Regions from separate parts of the Paeniglutamicibacter sp. MACA_103 genome, predicted to be linked through region 1. Evidence: riboswitches for the same ligand, from Rfam matches in the RefSeq annotation. Region 1 holds a riboswitch; each other region holds the start of a gene.
What was found. Region 1 has a riboswitch for S-adenosylmethionine ahead of ACIPVK_RS02000 (hypothetical protein). Riboswitches for the same ligand answer to the same signal wherever they lie in the genome.

Region 1 (3,268 bases):
ACCTACATGGCACCCGTGACGGTGTTCACCACCTACGGCGTGGTGACCGGGGTGACCAACGGACATCTGCCGGCCGCCTACATCGTGGGGCTGGTGACCATGCTGTTCACCGCCTTCAGTTATGCCCAGATGTCCCGGGCCGTGCCCCAAGCGGGATCCGCCTACGCCTACACCCAGCAGGCCTTCGGCGGAACTGTCGGCTTTGCCACCGGCTGGACCCTGATGCTCGACTACCTGTTCATCCCGATGATCAATTTCCTGCTCATCGGGATCTACCTCAACACGCAATTCCCCGCGATTCCCGCCTGGGCGTTCTCGCTGGTGTCCCTCGTGCTGGTGCTGGGCCTGAACATCATCGGCATCAAGTTCATCGGCCGGCTCAGCGCCACGGTGGTCGCCTCCTCGGTGCTCATGATCGGCATCTTCGTGGCCCTGGTGCTCAACCAGGTCCTCAACGCCGATGCCCCCAGCCTGTTGGCACCCTTCTCCTTTGGCGCCGACGGCCTGGGCCCGATCTTCTCCGGCGCTGCCATCCTCTCGCTCTCGTTCCTGGGATTCGATGCGATTTCGACCCTGTCCGAGGATGCGAGGAATCCCGGCAAGTCGATTCCCGCCGCGATCGTGCTCACCACCTTGGCCGGCGGCCTGATCTTCATCGTCGTGGGCTGGGCCGGGGCACTGATCCACCCGGACCACACCACCTTCGCCGACCCGGATGCCGCGGGAGTCGAACTCATGGCAGGGGTCGGCGGTTCGGTGCTCACCGCGATTTTCGTGGCGGTCTACGTCGTGGGGTCGTTTGGCTCGGCCATGGCCTCGCAGGCCAGCGTGACCCGAATCCTGTACTCCATGGGCCGCGACGGATTGCTTCCGCGCCGCATGGGCATGCTCAACCGCCGTTTTTCCACCCCCGTCTACGCCACCCTCGTGGTCTCCGCGGTGTCGCTGACCTACCTCTTTGTCAGCTTGGAGACTGCGGCCTCGGTGGTCAGCTTCGGGGCCCTGGTTGCGTTCTCCATGGTGAACCTTTCGGTCATCAAGACCTTCTTCATGGATGCGAAGGAGCGCGGTGCCCGCTCGGTGTTGCTCTACCTGCTCATGCCCCTGGTGGGATTCGCGCTGACCATTTGGTTGTGGACCTCGCTCTCCGGCGTCAGCCTCGTGGTGGGACTGGTGTGGTTCGCCGCAGGAATCGGCTTTTTGGCCATCCGCACCAAGGGCTTCCGCACCACCCCGCCGAAGCTTTCCTTCGAGGACTGACGCCGACCCGGAAATGCCGCCCGCACGACGTTCCGGCATCGTGCGGGCGACACCGCCGTTTGCGGGGCGGGACCTTCTAGTCCAGGTGCCGGTCCTGCCAGCTGCGCATGGTCCAGCGGGATTTGGCGGCCGCATCCAGTGTCACCACGCCGGTGTTGGCCAGGGGCGTCGGACGCAGCAGGCCGGGGTCGAAGTTGGTGCTCCTGGAGGCAAGCCAGGTCACCAGCATGGCTGCGTGGCTGACCACCACAAGCTTCCCCGTCCCCGCTGCGCGGGCCTGCTCGATGACCACGTTGAAGCGCTCCAGCGCCGTGTGTGCATCTTCGCCGCCGGCAACCTTGGCTGCCAGGTCGCCGGAGAGCCAGCGGAAAAACACGTCGCGGTAGGCCAGCTGGGCCTCGGGGTCGTTGCGCATTTCCAGTTCTCCGGCGGAGATCTCGCTCAGTCCCGCATGCTCGGCCAAGATCAGGCCGCGCGACTCGGCCAGGGGCGTGGCGGTCATCTTGGCCCGCAGCAACGGCGAGGAGAAAACCGCGTCGACATCCTCTCCACCGAGCCGCTTCACGAGTTCCCGAACCTGCGCCAGTCCGGTCTCGTCCAGCGGGGCGCCGGGGGCCGCGGTGTCCAGGGCCTGCGCCACGTTCGAGGCGGTCTGCCCGTGGCGGATCAAGATGAGTCTCATTCATTCACTCTAAATCGTCGCCGGTGTTTTGGTACGATGAAACCAGCTTCACGAGATGTGCGCCAGCCATGGGCTCCGACCCGGCGCACACACCAACCCCATGCTTCACGGGTGGTTCGGATGACGAAGCGGTCCTGGCAGCAGCCGCTGCCCTGGGGACAAGAGCACACGAAAGGCGCCGCCCCTTGCGCAATCAGTCACGTTCCACCGACACCTGTACCTCGTTCCACTCCGGACACCGCACCAACCCCCGCGCCATCAGGAGCCTCATGGCCCGCCCCACGCTGTGGGCCCCCGCGGACGTCGAGGTCGCGATGTCGATGGCCCACGGACTGACGCTGCACGTGTTTGCCGGCGGGACCCACCACCAGGTGTTCGCCCACGACCTGCCGGAGATCGCCCACCTGCTGCGCATTGCGCCGCGCCCGGCCCCCGGGCTGTCACTGGGGCGGGTCAATTTCCACAACAGCGCGATCGCGCTTCCCGCGGACCCGCGACACAGCGCCGGGTTGCGCTACTTCTCGTTCAGCACCGAACCGCTGTCGGCCTGCAATTTCGAGCGCGACGAGGCACTGGCCCGGGACTTCGAGTCCCTCACGGCCGACCTGCAGCTGTCCTAGCGAAAGATCGGATCGGCGGCGTAGCGCGCCAGCGCTTCCTTGTTGCCCGGGCTCAGGCGCAACAGGCGCTGTTCGTCGACGGAAAAGAACGCCAGGGTCGTGGCGGCGCGCACGCACACCCCACCGTCCACGGGATCGTGGAACTCGTAGCTGATGTCGAAGCTCGCGCCCTTGATGGTGCTGATCCACAAATCCACGTGCGCCGGGACGTTGCGGTAGTCCAGCGGCTTGAGGTAGCGGACCCGGTGCTCGACGACCAGGATCTGCGTGTTCTGAGGGACCGTCGAGAACAGGTCGACCTGGGGCATGATGCCGGGCTTTCCGGTGCCGCCGGGCACCCCGAACCCGGCAATGCGGGCCTCTTCCATCATGCGGACCAGGTTCACGTTGTTGATGTGGCCGTACGCGTCCATGTCCCCCCAGCGCATGGGGACCTCGACGCGGATCTTCTGTTCGGGCATTCAGTCGATCCTTGCCTGGTCATCGGGGCAGATGATGCCCAGCGCCTCCAGCTTCTGGGCAATGCGCGCCCCGTCCGGCTCGTAGACCCAGGGCACCCCGGGGGTGGAGTTCAGGATCCCCTGGCTGCGCCCGCCGGCCAGCACCGCCTCGGAGGGGGTCAGCTGGCGGATGACGATGGCTTCGACATGGCGGGGATAGCGGCGGGCGAATTCGGCGTAGAGATAGGGGTCGTGTTGGCCGTCGT
Region 2 (3,268 bases), on a different contig from region 1:
TCGCCCTGACCACCGCGCAGGCCAACGCCTGCGACTACTGCCTCTCGGTCCACACCTACACCGGCACCCACCAGGCCGGACTGGGCAAGGACGAGATCCTCGACGCCCGCCGTGCCCGGGCCGCGGACCCCAAGACCGACGCAGTGCTGAAGTTCGCCGCCGCCATCCTCGAGACCCGGGGCGCGGTCACCAAGGAGCAGTTCACCGCGGTGCGCACCGCCGGCGCCACCGACGAGGAAATCGGCGAGATCGTCGCCGCCGTCGCACTGAACACGCTGACCAACTTCTACAACAAGGCCGCCGCGGTCGACATCGACTTCCCCACAGTCCGCGCCGCGGACCTCCAGGGCGCCATGGCCTAGGACGCCAGCCCAGCCACGGGCCCGCCGCCGGAATCGCCGGCCGGCGGGCCCGGTGCGTTTCACGGGGCACCCCTTGCGCATGCCTCGCGCAGCCGCCATAATAAACGAACGACATTCATTTAGTGTGACGCCGATCCCATGTGCCCCTTGCCGGGCCCTGTTGCCTCGCGCACCACCGACCCCTGCAGGAGCACGCATCATGAGCTGGTCAATGCCCGCCGAGACCTCGGCCCAGAAGCGCGTCTGGATGGCCTTCCCCCACGAGGGATACACGCTGGGCGACACCGAGGCCGAGGCGCACGCGGCCCGCTCGACCTGGGCCAACGTGGCCCACGCGGTGGCCGGGTTCGCACCGGTCATCATGGTGGTGGACCCCGCGGACGTGGAAATTGCCGCACGCTACCTCGATGAGCGCATCGAGATCCGCACGGCCGAACTCAACGACGCATGGATGCGCGACATCGGACCGACCTTCGTCACGGACGAGGACGGCGGCCTCGCGGCCATCGACTGGGTGTTCAACGGCTGGGGCGCCCAGGACTGGGCGGCCTGGGACAAGGACGCGTTGATCGGCAAGCGGGTGGCAGAGTGGGCCGGCGTGCCCCGCGTCGCCTCGACCCTGGTCAACGAGGGCGGCGGCATCCACACGGACGGGCAGGGCACGGTGCTGGCCACCGAGACCGTGCAGCTGGATCCCGGGCGCAACCCCGGCATCACCAAGGCCGAGGTCGAAGCGGAGTTCGCGCGCACCCTGGGCGCGGCCAAGGTGCACTGGCTCCCGCGCGGGCTGACCCGCGACAGCGAGGAGTTGGGCACCCGCGGGCACGTGGACATCGCCGCGACGCTCCCCTCCCCGGGCACCGTGCTGGTGCACATGCAGGAGGACCCCGAGCACCCGGACTACGCGGTCAGCCGGGAAATCGCCGCATCCTTCCACGGCGCCACCGATGCGCAGGGCCGCGAATTCACCGTCATCGAGGTCCCGGCACCGGCGACGCTGCGCGACGCCGAGGGGTTCGTGGACTACAGCTACATCAACCATCTGGTCGTCAACGACGGCGTGGTGGCCTGCACCTTCAACGACCCCAACGACGAAAAGGCCCTTGCCGTCCTTGCCGACGCCTACCCGGGGCGCACGGTGGTGGGCGTCGATGCCCGCGAGCTCTTCGCCCGCGGCGGCGGCATCCACTGCATCACCCAGCAGGAGCCGATGCCGACGGTGAAGTGAACCCCTTTCGGGAAGGCAGGGGCACTCCCCGTCACAGATGACCGTTTGTTGCTCCCCGCACGCCCGCGCTGGCAAAGTGTCCCCGCTTCGCCGTAGGGTTGGTACAGCTTCACGAATTCTGGCTGCCGCAAGGCAAGGCTCCGACCTTTCCCAGATACCAACCCCATAGTTGCACGGTGGGTGGTTCGGATGACGAAGCGGCCCCGTCGCGCATCCCGCGCGGAGGGGCAAGGACAACGAACCCCAAGGACGTGTGCACTTCATGTACAGCCCCACCCTGACCTCATCCCCCACAGCGAACCCGCTGCCGCGCTTCGCCGGCGACTGGATCACCGCCTGGCTCAACCTCGATGCCGAGACCGACCTGCTACACGTGGGTGCCGGTCCCGACGAGTGGTTGCTGGAGGCGCTGGCCCCGCACAAGCTCTCGGCGGCCCTGGAGGGCCACGGGCCCGTCGAGGGCCAGTTCAACCCCGAGCTGCTGGTGGTCCTGCTGCCCGGGGCGCACGAGCTGGTCGGCAGTTCGTTCTTCCGCCTGCGCGCCTGACGCCCGGGGGGCAGGGTGCTAGATGTCCAGCACCAGGCGCCCGCCCTTGCAGCGCGACACGCAGATCATCATGGTGTCGCCGGCCTCCCGCTCCTGATCGCTGAGCAGCGAATCGCGGTGGTCGATCTCCCCCGAGAGAACCGGGGTCTCGCAGGTCCCGCAGATGCCCTCCCGGCAGGAGTTCAGCACCCGCACCCCGACTTCTTCCAGTGCGGTGAGGATGCTGGTGCCCACCGGAACCTGCACTTCAAGTCCCTCGGTCGTCTCCACGGTGAATTCATGGTCTCCCGCGGCGGGCGCGCTCGCGGTCGGGTCGGCGACAAAGCGTTCGAAGTGGAACCGTGCGGGGTCCTGCCAACCGGAGGTGAGCGTGGCGATGTAGTCCAGTAGCGGGCCGGGGCCGCACACGTAGGCGTGGAATCCCGCCGCCGGGTCGCCGAGCAGCCCACCCAGGGGATAGAGCCCGGACTCATCGTCCGCGTGCACGTGGACCTTCTCGCCGTACTGCGCCAGTTCGCCGGTGAAGGCCATGGAGCTGCGGCTGCGCCCCAGATAGACAAGGCGCCACGGTACCCCGGAGGCCTCGGCCGCGCGCAGCATGGGCAGGATGGGCGTGATGCCTATGCCGCCGGCGATGAACACGTATTCGGCTGCGGGCCCGAGCACGAAGTTGTTGCGCGGGCTCCTGACGCGCAGCTGCTCGCCGGGCTTCAGTTGGTCGTGGATGTAGGCGGATCCGCCGCGGCCGGCGGGCTCCCGCAACACCCCCAAACGCCAGCGCGGGTCCCCGGGGGCGGAACACAGGGAGTATTGGCGCAGCAGCCCGTTGGGGAGCATGACGTCGACGTGCGATCCCGGACCCCAGTCCGGCAGGGCGAGACCATCCGGGCGGGCAATGCCCAGGGAGAGCACCGACTCGGATTCCCGCCGGATGTCCACCACGTCCACGACGAAGAACCCGTCCTCGCTCGTCTGGGTGGTCGCCACCGGTTCCTCGATGACGTGCTTTTCACTTGTGCTGATCACGATGCACCTCCAGTGCTGTGGATTGGGTGGGTGGTGGGTACTGTCTGCGGCGTTTGAGGGGGCCGCGCCGCTGCCGGCTCGTCCAAGGCGGCGAGGACTGCGAGG
Region 3 (3,268 bases), on a different contig from region 1:
CTCCAACGCCGAGTCGGTCTTCGTCACCAGCCCGACCCGCGAGATGCTCAAGGCCACCGTCACCAAGATCCGCGACGCCGCCGAAGCCGCAGGCCGCGACCGCCACGACATCAAGATCTTCGCGATGCAGACCATCATCACCGACAAGACCTCCGAGCTGGCCCAGGCCAAGTACGAGGACTACAAGTCCTACGCGGACATCGAGGGCGCCCAGGTGCTGATCTCCGGCTGGATGGGCGTGGACCTCTCCGAATACGGACCGGACGACGTCATCGGCGAGAACGTGAAGTCCAACGCCATCCAGTCTTCGGTGGAGACCTTCCAGAAGGCCAGCGGAGATTCCGGCAACCCGTGGACCATCCGCCAGCTGGCCGAGTGGGTCGGCGTGGGCGGCTTCGGCCCGATCACCGTCGGCTCCGGTGCCGAGGTTGCCGAGAAGCTCATCGACTGGGTGGACTACACCGACGTCGACGGCTTCAACCTGGCCTACGCCGTCACCCCGGCAACCTTCGAGGACATTGTCGAGTACGTCGTTCCCGAGCTGCAGGCCCGCGGCGCCTACAAGACCGAATACACCGAAGGCTCGCTGCGCCACAAGCTGTTCGGCGAGGGCGACCGCGTCAAGGACACCCACCGCGCGGCGAACTACCGGTTCGCCACCGCCCGATCCGTTTAAGCGGCAGGGCCGCCCGCGAAGTGACGTAGCCCGGCCACGATTGCGCGCTTGGAGGTTGCCGGCACGCATTACGTTGTGGCGGCCACATGCGTGACGAAGAGGTTTTCGACGCATTATCAACATGACGCCACGGTGCGGCAAGCCCGGGATGTTTTCCGCTTCATGTTCTGACTTGTGACGCTTCGTGAAGCGAATCCTGCCCCAAATCCGTTCTCTACGTCGATTTGTTTCGCGCGGAGGGTCTTTCCGTTGGTCATATCGAAGATCCTGCGACACACTTGAATTGTTCGAGGTTGATATCCAACCAATGCGAACACACACCATCCAGAGCGGCTGAGAGACCTGGCTCGTTGACGCCGCAGCAACCACTCCCGTCATTGGGATCCGGTGCTACCGCCAGGACCGATGGAGATAGCCAAACTCTGCGCGGTCCGCCGAATACTGTTTTGTCCTCAGCAGGTATTCGACTGATTAGCCATGTCGCGGCGTTCCTCGGGTGAACCGAGAGGAGTAGGGCATGATCAGCATTCAGGACGTGTCAACCGTTTTCCCTCCGGCGGAGGCACCCTTCACTGCGGTGGACAAAGTCTCGCTGGAGATTCCGCGAGGCTCGATACAGGGAATCATTGGGTTCTCCGGCGCCGGCAAATCAACGTTGCTTCGCAACATCAACCTCCTGGAGCGCCCAACGAGCGGTCGCGTCGTGGTTGACGGAACGGACCTAACATCACTGGGCGACGAGGAACTGCGCAAGGCGCGGCACCATATCGGGATGATCTTCCAGCACTTCAATCTCCTGAACAACCGCAACGCCGTGGAAAATGTTGAGCTCAGCTTGAAGTTCGCGGGCGTGGCGAAGAAGGAACGACGTCGCCGAGCCCATGAAGCCTTGGCGATCGTTGACCTGGCCGACAAGTCCAAGTCGTATCCGGGTCAGTTGTCAGGGGGCCAGAAACAACGCGTCGCCATCGCCCGCGCGCTGGCGACCGAGCCCAAGGTGCTGCTTTGCGACGAGCCGACTTCGGCAGTCGATCCGCGGACTACGGCTTCGGTGCTGCAGTACCTCTCGGACATCAACGCCCAGCTGGGAATCACCACTGTGATCGTGACGCACGAAATGAATGTCGTCAAAGCAATCGCCGACAACGTTGCAGTCATGGAAGACGGCCGGGTCGTGGAGCAATTCGATATCTCCGCGCTTGAGGATTCCGCGTTTACGCCAGCGACCGCCATCGGCCGGTACCTCATCTCGGATGACATCTCCCTGGACCGCAAGCGCCCGGTGCGCAACGTCGATTCCGCAGCAGCCGATACCCCTTCGAAGGAGGCTTCCCTTGTCTAAGCTAGCCGGAGCCGTCAGCGTTCTGACATCCACGACGAATGGCAGCGGTGCCGCGGCCTTCGACCTCAACCGTGTTATTGAACTTTGGCCCGAAATTGCAGCCGCAATTGGCCAGACCTTGGCCATGCTCGTGGTCTCCATTCCGATCGCCATCCTGGTGGGAACCCCGTTGGGTATTTGGCTATATTCGATGGCTCCACAAGGACTCCGTCCCCGGCCGAAGCTTCATCGGATTGTTGATGGATTCGTCAACACCATGCGCTCGTTCCCATTCCTCATCCTGTTGATTGCGATTATTCCTTTCACAAGGTTTGTCGTAGGCACAACCATCGGAACGGCAGCCGTAATTGTCCCGCTGACAATCAACGCGATTCCCTACTTTGCTCGATTCGTCGAACAGAACCTCACGCAGCTCGGCAGCGGCGTCGTTGAAGCCGCGCGGGCCATGGGCGCAACCCGCGGCCAGATTGTCCGTGACGTCTTGCTCGTTGAAGGAAAGCCCGCGCTCATTGGGTCGATCACCATCATGACCGTGAGCTTCATCAGTTATTCGGCAATGGCTGGTTTGGTCGGCGGCGGCGGTATCGGTGACTTCGCCATTCGCTACGGCTACTACCGCTATGAAACCGGAATGATGATCGTCGCCATCGTCCTGATGATTCTGATGGTCCAAATTGTCCAGATCTCCGGTACCCGCATCGCGGCCCGCATGGACAAACGCCAGTAAACATCGCCCTTCCCTCACCGACCTGCTTCGTTTGGAGACACCCCTGTCATGAGTACTTCTCGGCGGCCACGCCTGCTTTTGAGCGCTTTCCTGATGAACACCACCAGCCACATCCTCGGTGGCCAGTGGCGTCACCCTCAGGCTCAGCAGCATCGTTTCAATGAACTCAAGCTTTGGGTCGATCTGGCAAAGGACTTGGAAGCCGCGAAGTTCGATGCAATCTTCCTCGCGGATGTGGTTGGTCTGTACGGAGACCACGACGGTGGCTGGGCATCGCACATCAAACGCGGGCTCCAGGTGCCATCCAACGATCCGCTCGTGCTCGCTTCGGCATTGGCGGGGGTTACCGATGAGATCGGCCTTGCCTTCACATCCTCGGTAATCCAATCCGATCCGTTCCAGCTGGCAAGGCAGCTCTCAACGCTCGATCACCTGAGCAACGGGCGCGTCGCCTGGAACATCGTCACCAGCGTGCTGGAGAATTCGCACCGCAATTTCGGGGCTGACGGGCTAACCAAACACG
Region 4 (3,268 bases), on a different contig from region 1:
ACCACACGTCGCGGCCCTCGGTCCAGGCGATGTCGGTGTGCCCGGTCCGGTTGATGACCAGGACATGCTCGATCGAGTTGTCCCCGGAGACCGCCTCGTCGGCGTGCGCCTTGACAGGGACCGCGGTTCCGCGGCGGAACTGGCCGTCGGTGGTGACCAGCAACTTTGCCTTGGTGTCCTCGACGCGGAACTTCAGCGCCTCGGAGGAGAAGCCGCCGAAGACCAGCGAGTGCACCGCACCGATGCGGGCGCAGGCCAGGGTGATGACAACGGTTTCCACGAGGACCGGCAGGTAGATGACCACGCGGTCGCCCTTGCCGATGCCCAGTCCCAGGAGCGCGTTCGCGGCCTTGGACACCCGGTCCTGCAGGTCCTGGTAGGTGACGGTGGTCCTGTCACCGGGCTCGCCCTCGAAGTGCAGGGCGACCTTGTCGCCGCGTCCGGCCTCCACATGGCGGTCCACGCAGTTGTAGGCGGCGTTGAGCTTGCCGCCCTCGTACCAGCGCAGCTCGGGGCCGCGCCGGGCCTCCGGGTCCACGCCGGTACTACTGTGGATGGTGTGCCACTGGTCGGACCAGCTCAGGCGACGCGCCGCGGCATCCCAGAACGCGAGGCGCTCGTCCTCGCTCCACGAGTTTTCCTCGGCAACGGCAGGGAGCGCGGGCAAAAGGGTTTCAGGCATTTTGTTCTCCATCGGTTCTGGCGTTAGCACTTCACCGCTAAGCGGTGGTTGCTGCGGCGTTACAGAGCCAGATCTCTCGGCCGCTCGGGATGGGTTGTTCCATCCATCAAAGTCGATTGCTTGTCACAGGAGCAAACCCGCCGTAATGTGACGGAACGTTCGATGGGATGGTTCTCTTGGATTGGCAATCAAAGAATCTTCGCGTGTGACGAGAAATTTCGAATCGAAATGCCGAGGGGATTTCGAGCTGCCGCAGGCGCGCCCGGCCGCGGCGGTGCCCGGATGGCGCCACGTAGTTACGCCATTGTCCCAATGGTTGTATGGCGGGGTGGCCGTAAAGGCGGGCGCGTCGCACCTCGGGAATCGCATCGAATGAATGGTCCGAAGAATGCCGCGAGCCCGGTCTTTCCCGTGGGCACGGCAAGGTCCGGCACGGCCATCCGGCCCGTGTTGCGGGCTTCAATTGTGACGAACCGGGTTGTCACTGCCTCGCCGGGGCGTGTAGAAATATGACCAACAACCATCCAGAGCGGCCGAGAGATCTGGCTCCATGACGCCGCAGCAACCCCTCCCCTTAATTGGGCGGTAGGTGCTCACGCCAGGACCGATGGAGATAATTCATGCCTGTCGATTCCTTTGCCAATACACACGATGTCGAAGCGGACCCCAATATCTTCGGCGCCGTCAACCTCGACGCCTTTACCGGGGACACCCCCGCCCGGCACCTGCTCAAGCTCACTCCGGGCGTTCCCCTGAACGGTCACTATGACGAGCTGGCCGAGATCTTCCGCCCGGTCTTCGCCAAGATTGCCGCCGGGGCCAGCGAGCGCGACGCCAACCGGACCCTGCCCTTCGAGCCGGTCGGCTGGCTGAACCGGGTGCGGTTCGGGGCCCTGCGCATCCCGGTGGCCGAGGGCGGCTACGGGGCCAGCGTGTCCGACTTGTTCCGCCTGCTCATTGAGCTGGCCGAGGCCGATTCCCAGGTGGCGCACCTCTGGCGCTCGCACATCGGCTTCGTTGAATCCGTGTTGCTGCTTCAGGACGATGCGTTGCGGCACCGCTGGGTCGAGCGCATTGTTGCCGGGCAGATCGTCGGCAATGCCTACACCGAACGCGGCGGAAACCGGCTGGGCACCCTCAACACCACCATTGCCAAGCAGGGCGAGCGCTGGATCCTCAATGGCGAGAAATACTATTGCACCGGCACCATCTACGCGGACTGGGTCGCCGTCGCCGTGGCCCACCCCGCACGCGCAGGCCGGCAGATCGCCGTGGTCTCCACCCAGCATTCCGGGGTCAAGATCTTCGACGACTGGGACGGATTCGGGCAGCAGCTCACCGGCACCGGCTCGACCACGTTCGAGAACGTCCCGGTGGACACGATCCTTCCCGACGAGCAGCAGGTCAACGACCCGGAATCCGCCATCTTCCAGCTCGTGCTGCTCGGGGTCCAGGCCGGAATCACGCGCGCCGTGCTCAATGATGTCCGCTCGTCGGTCCAGGCCCGCACCCGGTCCTTCAGTACCGGGACCGGTGTTCCGGTGCGCGAAGAGCCCCAGGTGCTGCAGTTGGTGGGCGAGATCTCGGGCACCGCATTCGCGGTCGATTCCATCGTCCTGGCCGCCGTGGCGGAGATCGAGATCGCGCTGGCCGATGCATCGCTCAGCCAGGCCGAGAGGTTTGCGGTGTGTGAACTCGCCGCGGACCGGGCGCAGGCCGTCGTCCAGCCACTGGTGCTCTCCGCGGCGACCAAGCTCTTTGACGGGCTGGGCGCCTCGGCGACAGCCAAGGGCTGCAACCTGGACCGGCACTGGCGCAACGCCCGCACCGTGGCCACGCACAACCCGGCGATCTACAAGTCGCGCATCATCGGCGACTACGAGGTCAACGGGACGGCACCCCAGCAGCTGAACGCCATCGGCGACGTGGGCGCAACCAAGGTAACCGGCGTTCCCTAGAACGCCGCCCGCTGCCCCAAACGAACGACTTGATCCGCGCAACGCCGGATCCACAAAAACCCAACACCTCGCGAAGGACAAACATGAGCACGACTCCCGCCCCACGCCAGATCCTCTTCAACGCCTTCGACATGAACTGCGTGGTGCACCAGTCGCCGGGCCTGTGGCGCCACCCGGACGACAAGGCCTCGACGTACAAGACCCTGGGGTACTGGACGCACCTGGCCAAGGTGCTGGAAAAGGGCAAGTTCGACGGACTGTTCCTCGCCGACGTGCTGGGCACCTACGACGTCTACAAGGGCACCAACGAAACCCCGCTGCGCACCGGCGCGCAGGCCCCGGTCAACGACCCGATGATGCTGGTCTCGGCCATGGCCGCGGTCACCGAGAACCTCGGCTTCGGCGTCACCGCGGGCACCGCCTATGAGCACCCGTACGCCTTCGCCCGCCGCCTGGCCACCCTGGACCACCTGACCAACGGCCGCGTGGGCTGGAACGTCGTCACCGGCTACCTGCCGTCCGCCGCCCGCAACATGGGCCAGGAAGACCAGATGGAACACGACGAGCGCTACAACCACGCCGACGAGTACCTCGAGGTCGTCTACAAGCTGCTCGAAGGCTCGTGGGA

Region 2: it holds a riboswitch for S-adenosylmethionine, as region 1 does, so the genes downstream of both, ACIPVK_RS06865 (hypothetical protein) here and ACIPVK_RS02000 (hypothetical protein) in region 1, are expected to answer to the same signal.
Region 3: it holds a riboswitch for S-adenosylmethionine, as region 1 does, so the genes downstream of both, ACIPVK_RS19965 (methionine ABC transporter ATP-binding protein) here and ACIPVK_RS02000 (hypothetical protein) in region 1, are expected to answer to the same signal.
Region 4: it holds a riboswitch for S-adenosylmethionine, as region 1 does, so the genes downstream of both, ACIPVK_RS19975 (acyl-CoA dehydrogenase family protein) here and ACIPVK_RS02000 (hypothetical protein) in region 1, are expected to answer to the same signal.

What each region holds. Positions count from the first base shown of each region.
Region 1 is NZ_JBIXLN010000003.1:27,746-31,013, reverse strand. Features, by position in the region: gene ACIPVK_RS02010 (APC family permease) at 1-1,260, shown strand, start outside; gene ACIPVK_RS02005 (histidine phosphatase family protein) at 1,337-1,942, opposite strand; SAM riboswitch class IV at 1,989-2,113, shown strand; gene ACIPVK_RS02000 (hypothetical protein) at 2,128-2,562, shown strand; gene ACIPVK_RS01995 (acyl-CoA thioesterase) at 2,559-3,023, opposite strand; gene ACIPVK_RS01990 (App1 family protein) at 3,024-3,268, opposite strand, start outside.
Region 2 is NZ_JBIXLN010000010.1:81,643-84,910, reverse strand. Features, by position in the region: gene ACIPVK_RS06875 (carboxymuconolactone decarboxylase family protein) at 1-362, shown strand, start outside; gene ACIPVK_RS06870 (agmatine/peptidylarginine deiminase) at 562-1,590, shown strand; SAM riboswitch class IV at 1,698-1,830, shown strand; gene ACIPVK_RS06865 (hypothetical protein) at 1,853-2,137, shown strand; gene ACIPVK_RS06860 (PDR/VanB family oxidoreductase) at 2,156-3,163, opposite strand; gene ACIPVK_RS06855 (aminotransferase class I/II-fold pyridoxal phosphate-dependent enzyme) at 3,160-3,268, opposite strand, start outside.
Region 3 is NZ_JBIXLN010000062.1:7,167-10,434, reverse strand. Features, by position in the region: gene ACIPVK_RS19970 (LLM class flavin-dependent oxidoreductase) at 1-676, shown strand, start outside; SAM riboswitch class I at 994-1,088, shown strand; gene ACIPVK_RS19965 (methionine ABC transporter ATP-binding protein) at 1,194-2,018, shown strand; gene ACIPVK_RS19960 (methionine ABC transporter permease) at 2,011-2,745, shown strand; gene ACIPVK_RS19955 (NtaA/DmoA family FMN-dependent monooxygenase) at 2,794-3,268, shown strand, end outside.
Region 4 is NZ_JBIXLN010000062.1:10,618-13,885, reverse strand. Features, by position in the region: gene acs (acetate--CoA ligase) at 1-682, opposite strand, end outside; SAM riboswitch class I at 688-778, opposite strand; SAM riboswitch class I at 1,200-1,296, shown strand; gene ACIPVK_RS19975 (acyl-CoA dehydrogenase family protein) at 1,303-2,640, shown strand; gene ACIPVK_RS19970 (LLM class flavin-dependent oxidoreductase) at 2,724-3,268, shown strand, end outside.